2 regions of the Nocardia sp. NPDC058480 genome follow, and region 2 is predicted to be linked to the other one. Evidence: riboswitches for the same ligand, from Rfam matches in the RefSeq annotation. Region 2 holds a riboswitch; the other holds the start of a gene.
The links. A riboswitch is a leader RNA that binds a small molecule or an ion and turns the genes downstream of it on or off. The one in region 2 is predicted to bind cobalamin.

Region 1: linked by a shared signal. The riboswitch ahead of ACFWO8_RS13190 (ABC transporter substrate-binding protein) and the one ahead of metE (5-methyltetrahydropteroyltriglutamate--homocysteine S-methyltransferase) in region 2 are both predicted to bind cobalamin.

Annotation. Positions count from the first base shown of each region.
Region 1 covers NZ_JBHXMN010000004.1:319,392-322,594, forward strand. Annotated here, with positions in the region: gene ACFWO8_RS13185 (FecCD family ABC transporter permease) at 1-558, opposite strand, end outside; gene ACFWO8_RS13190 (ABC transporter substrate-binding protein) at 555-1,592, opposite strand; cobalamin riboswitch at 1,621-1,814, opposite strand; gene ACFWO8_RS13195 (hypothetical protein) at 1,999-2,223, shown strand; gene ACFWO8_RS13200 (MarR family winged helix-turn-helix transcriptional regulator) at 2,583-3,062, opposite strand; gene ACFWO8_RS13205 (GDSL-type esterase/lipase family protein) at 3,169-3,203, shown strand, end outside.
Region 2 covers NZ_JBHXMN010000015.1:55,967-59,169, forward strand. Annotated here, with positions in the region: gene metE (5-methyltetrahydropteroyltriglutamate--homocysteine S-methyltransferase) at 1-1,202, opposite strand, end outside; cobalamin riboswitch at 1,345-1,554, opposite strand; gene ACFWO8_RS26975 (pyruvate carboxylase) at 1,834-3,203, shown strand, end outside.

The DNA.
Region 1 (3,203 bases), on a different contig from region 2:
AGCCAACGAGCCGACCACCCAGAATCGGAAGTTGTCGAACAGCGTCCGGTCGAGCAGGGTGATCGCCGTGGTGATCGACCCACACAGCGCGGTGCAGGCGGCGCCCGCGAGCGCGAGTTTCACCGGGGTCGCGCCACCGAACCCCAACGATCCCAGCGTGTAGACGAACGCGGCGGCGATCGCGGCGCCGAGGAAGCCGAACCAGATGAAGCCGCCCGTCGCCGTGAGGCCGAACGTACCCATCGCGATCACGATCGCCAGCGACGCACCCGCGTTGATGCCGAGCAGGCCCGGCCCGGCCAGTGGGTTGCGGGTGAGCCCCTGCATCACCGCGCCTGCCAGCGCCAACGCGACACCCGCGAGCAGGCCCGCGACAGTTCTCGGCAGCCTGATGTAGCGCACGACCCGGTCGGTGTCGGTCCCCTGGAAATCGGTGAACGCGACCACGGCCTGGTCGAGGGTGAGCGGGTGTGAACCGATCAGGATGGACGCGACGCAGGCAGCCGCCAGCGCGGCGCCGGCCAGGATCAGACCGGTGCCGCGAGCGGTGCGCGTCACCGCCGGAACAGCTCGGGATGGATCAATGCGGCGACCAGTTCGGTCGCGTGCGCGATCCGCACGCCTGCCGCGCGGTCGGCGAACAGGAACGGGTGCACGGTCGCGTTCCGCACGGCCGCCAGATTCGCGAATGCCGGGTTTCCGACGATCTTGTCGACCTGGGGCTGAGCGTCGGTGCGCGTGTAGGTCGCCTTGCAGCACAGGCTGGTCAGGATGATGTCGGGGTCACGGGCGATGAGCTCTTCCGCGCCGACGGGCACGTTGCGCTTCACAGTGAGATCGGCGAAGGCGTTCACTCCACCTGCGGCCTCGATGATCTGGGTGATGAAGTCGATGCCGCCTGCCACGGTATAAGAGCCGTCGTCTTTGGGCGTGACGACCGCGACCCGCGGTTTCCCGGCGTTGCCGACCTTCGCGCGGACCGCGTCGATGCGCGAACTCAGCTGCGTGACAACCTCGTCGGCGCGCTCGGAGGTCCCCCACAGGGCACCGAGATCGCGCAGGTCGGCGTACACGTTGTCGAAGCGCACGGTGTCGGGGTCGATCGCTTCATCGGCGAGTCCGTCGGCGCTCGGGCACAGTGGACTCAGCACCCAGGTGCGCACACCCAATTCGTGCAGGCTTGCCCTGGTACCGACGCTGTTCTGCGCTGAGGAGGCGAACACCCCGTTGAAACCCGACATCACGAAGTCGGGTCGCTGGGCGAGCAGTTCGTCGCGACTCGGCAGCTTCTCGACGTAGGGTGCGCGCGCCTGCGCGTCGGCATACTCCGGAAGCACGGCGGAGTCCAGAAATGCCGTACCCACCAGCCGATCGGTGACACCGAGCGCGTGCGCGATCTCGATCGACGGCTGATACGCCGCGTAGATCCGCTGCGGTGGGCCATCGACGGCAACGTCGATCCCACAGTTCACGCGGGCGACAACAGCTGCGCCGCCCGCGTCGGAGAGGGGTTGCACACCGCAACCGGTGACAACGATCGCGCAGGCGAGCAACGCGCCGGAACGTAGGCGCGCGAAAACAGAGCGGGTCAAGAGACGGCCTTCCAGGTCCTCGTGGAATGGGGTACTGCGTAGCCGTGGCCGGTCTCCTGGCTGACGGGATAGTGCGCGGTGAATCCACCTTCCCAGGGCAGGTGCCCCAGTGGCTCCGGACGACAGACGTCGTCCGGATCGATTCACAACTCCCGATCACAGTGGCGAGGGCCGCACCGGTTCCACACCGGTTTCCCGAACACCACGGCTGGTGCACTGTAACAACGTCGGCTCCATCGAGGGTCGGCGCCGGGGTCTGTGCACGGACACCGGATCCGATACACAGCCGACTCCCAGCCGCGTCCCACCGTGCTCGACACTTGCGCCGCGAAGATTCAGCTATCGGCCGAGCACTTCGGCCGGCCGATGATCTCGGCAGTGAGATCGAAGATCAGGAGGAACGCGCATGAGAATGACAACGACACTGGCCAAGGCCGCGGTGGCGGGCACTCTCGCTCTCGGAGTGGTCGGCGCTACTGCGGGCATGGCGAGCGCGGATCCGGGCGGCCACGATCAGCAGCGGCCCGAGCAGGGCCAGGATCATCGGCCCCAGCAACAGCCGGAGCATCACAAGAACGACGGACCGCAGCACGGCTTCTGGTTCTTCGGCACCTGGGTTCCCCTACCCTGACCTACCTCTCACCGCGGGCCCGATACACACCGGGCCCGCGGTGTACCGAGCTCATCGATCGGAGCAACACACGCGCCTGGGGCGACGATTCCGGCGAGTTGCGGTGCGGGACTTCGCTATCCACAGCGGCGGCGCCAATCCATCCCGACGCCGACAACGAATGGTTTGCAGGCGGGTCGGCACCGTATCACCACCGATACCATTCACTCCCCTGAAGCCGACCCGCCTGCTTTCACCGGCGCCGAGTAGCGCTTCGCAAGCGCGAGCTGGTCGAACAATGCCGCCCACCGGACCCGGGGCGAATCTCAGCGCTGGCTGTCACCGGTCCCCCTGCGACATCGATCCGTCGCATCGAGCGCTCAGGACCGCTCGGACACGGCGGTGGCCGCCGGGTTCGTGGCGTCACGGATCACGCGCAGGCCGGTGATCAAGCCGTCGAGTTGCGTGGGGGTCAGCTGACCGGTGAGCCATTGTTCGAGGGCGTCGAGGTAGTCGGGAAGAACCTGCTCGAGGCGGCGGATGCCCGCATCGGTCAGGGCCGCGTAGGCGCTGCGGCGGTCGGTCGGGTCGAGTTGGCGTTCGACCAGTCCCGCGGTGGCCAGCCGGTCGACCAGACGGGTGACGCCGCTGGTCGAGAGCTCGGTTTGGGTGGCGAGATCCGACATCCGTAGGCGGCGCCCCGGGGAGCGACTCAGTCTCAGTAGGGCATTGAGGTCGAGGCCGGAGAGACCGTGCGCCTTCCAGGTCGGCTCCAGCTTGGCGATCAGGCCGTTGTGTGCCTCGAAGAGCAGGCCGGAGATGGTGAAGCGGGGGTCGTCGAACAGCTCGTGCACGGACATAAGGCCAGCTTAGCCGATATTTGCCATGCGGATAGTTGACACGAGGAATACCTACGAGTAAACCTATGCGTAGGCATTATTCCGCACGGCAAATATTGGAGAGATCATGCAGAACACCAGGTGGATCGCGGGCTTCCGGAC
Region 2 (3,203 bases):
GCCAATCGAGCCCGGACCTGGTCGTTGTGCAGGCGCGGGTCGCTCCGGCGGGAGTCGGCGGCGGCGCGGGCCGCACCCAGTTCGTCGGCGACGGTGTCGACACCGGCGGTGAGGGCGGTGGCCAGGACTCGCACCTCGCCGACCTTCTCGGTGCCGAACGCCAGCCACGAGCGCAGCCGCTCGTCCAGTCCGGTCTCGGGAGTCAGCGAATACGGCACGTGCAGCAGCGAGCACGAACTCGACACCGCCACCGCGTCGGCGCTGCCGAGCAGGGAGCCGAGGGTGGCGAGGGCGGCGTCGAGGTCGGCACGCCAGATATTGCGGCCGTCGACCACGCCCGCCACCACCAGCTTGCGAGCCAGAGCGGGCAGCGCCGCGACCGCCGAGATATCGGTGCCCGCGGTGAGATCGAGCGCGACACCCTCGATCTCGGTCTCGGCCAGCACCGCCAATGCGGCATCGGGGTGCCCGAAGTAGGTGGCGACCAGGATCGCGGGCCGGTTCTGCGCGGCCGAGAGCACGCTGTAGGTCTGGCCGACCAGGGCGATCTCCGCCTCGGTCAGGTCGGTGACCAGCACCGGCTCATCGATCTGCACCCACTGCGCGCCCGCGTCCGCCAGTTGGGCCAGCAGGTCCAGGTACAGCCCCAGCAGCTCGGGCAGCCGCTCCAGCGCGGCGCCGTCAGCGGCCTTGGCGAGTTTCAGGAAGGTGATCGGACCGATCACCACCGGACGCGCGGGCACACCGAGCTCGATCGCCTCGTCGAGTTCGGTCAGCAGCTTGCCGGGATGCAGCGAAAAGGTGGTGGCCGCGTCGATCTCGGGCACCAGGTAGTGGTAGTTGGTGTCGAACCACTTGGTCATCTCCAGCGGCGCGACCGTGTCGGTGCCACGCGCCGCCGCGAAATAGCGATCGAGCGGATCGGCGATCCCGGCCACGCGCGGCGGCAGTGCGCCGAGCAGTTCAGCGGTGTCGAGCATCTGGTCGTAGTAGGAGAAGGTGCCCACCGGCACCGAATCCAGTCCCGCCGCGGCCAGTTCGGTGAGCTGGGCGCGACGGAGCTGACGGCCGACCGCGTGCAAGTGCGCGGCATCGGCACGGCCCGCCCAGTAGGACTCGGTGGCGCGCTTGAGTTCCCGGTTCGGGCCGACGCGCGGTAGGCCGAGAACCGTTGCGGTGAAAGGAGTATGCGAAACAGTCACGGAGATTCTCCAGTGTCGTGCAGGGAGAGCCGTCGCCTTTTCGCGGGCACACGCCACCCGGCCGGACCAGGTCGCGAAAGGTGCGACGAGTAGGCATCGGTGGTCCGCGCGCCCGATCCACGAGGCGGTGGCCGCCGGATACGGCGTATCCGGCACAGTCGGCAGGTCTTCGGACTCGCGGGCACCGGTCGTGTGATCGACCGACCTACTGGCCGTCGCTTCCCAGGCATGATGCCCAGTGCTGATGACGGCGGTCGTTCCTGCTCACCGCTGCGGGACAGTCCCGGATTCTCACCGGGTTCCCTCTCACCCGGTGCGGAACATGATCCGCACCCGGGTTTCGACACCTGTGCGGGAGGTCGGGGCTCCGACTCTTCCACCGCGCAGGCGAACCAGCTGCGTGCCCAGCATAGGCCCTCAACGCCGGGCGCGGGTCACCGCCCCGTGGTGAACAGCGCCGTGACCTGCGGTTGCGCCCACGTTGTCCACGCGCACCGCAGGCCGCTCCCCGCGGTGAGATGTGACGGCCTGATGAACGCAACTTCGCAGGTAGGCGGGTGTGCGGTGTGAAGATTGCTGCGAAGCCACCTTGCGTGTCCGTCCCCGGCTCATGGCCGGGTACCGTAGGCCAATGTTCTCGAAAGTCTTGGTCGCAAATCGTGGTGAGATCGCTATCCGTGCCTTCCGCGCGGCCTACGAACTCGGCATCGGAACGGTCGCGGTGTTCCCGTACGAGGATCGCAACTCCGTGCATCGCCTCAAGGCGGCCGAGTCGTATCAGATCGGCGAAGAGGGCCACCCGGTTCGCGCGTATCTGTCGATCGAGGCGATCATCGACGCCGCGGTGGCCGCAGGCGCCGACGCGATCTACCCCGGCTACGGATTCCTGTCGGAGAACCCCGACCTCGCCGCGGCCTGTGCCGCCGCGGGCATCACGTTCATCGGCCCCACTGCCCAGATCCTCGAGATGGCGGGCAACAAGGCCACGGCGATCGCCGCGGCCAAGGCGGCCGGCCTGCCGACGCTGAAGTCCAGCGAACCCTCGGCCGACATCGACGAATTGCTCACCGCCTCGGCCGAACTCGAATACCCGATCTTCGTCAAGGCCGTCGCCGGTGGTGGCGGTCGTGGCATGCGCCGGGTCGCCGCGCCCGAGCAGTTGCGTGAGTCGATCGAAGCGGCCTCGCGCGAAGCGGAGTCGGCGTTCGGTGACCCGACGGTGTTCCTCGAGCAGGCGGTGGTGAATCCGCGCCACATCGAGGTGCAGATCCTGGCCGACCAGCACGGCAATGTGATGCACCTGTTCGAGCGGGACTGTTCGTTGCAGCGCCGCCACCAGAAGGTGATCGAGCTCGCGCCCGCCCCGAACCTGTCTCCGGAACTGCGCGAGCGGATCTGCGCCGACGCGGTGGCGTTCGCCCGCCAGATCGGTTACATCAACGCGGGCACCGTGGAGTTCCTCCTGGACGAGCGTGGCAACCACGTGTTCATCGAGATGAACCCGCGCATCCAGGTGGAGCACACGGTCACCGAGGAGATCACCGACGTCGACCTGGTGCAGTCGCAGCTTCGGATCGCCGCCGGTGAGACCCTCGCGGACCTGGGCTTGAGTCAGGAAACGGTGCAGATTCGCGGTGCCGCGCTGCAGTGCCGCATCACCACCGAGGACCCGGCCAACGGATTCCGCCCCGACACCGGCCGCATCACCGCCTACCGCACGCCGGGTGGCGCGGGCATCCGTCTCGACGGTGGCGCGAACCTGGGCGCGGAGATCGGCGCCTACTTCGACTCCATGCTGGTGAAGCTCACCTGTCGTGGTCGCGACCTGCCCGCCGCCGCCGCGCGCGCCCAGCGCGCGCTCGCCGAATTCCGTATTCGTGGCGTGACGACCAACATTCCGTTCCTGCTGTCGGTGCTCGACGATCCCGATTTCCAGGCGGGCCGGGTGACCACCTCGTTCATCGACGAGCGTCCCGAGCTGCTCACCTCGCGCGGATCGGC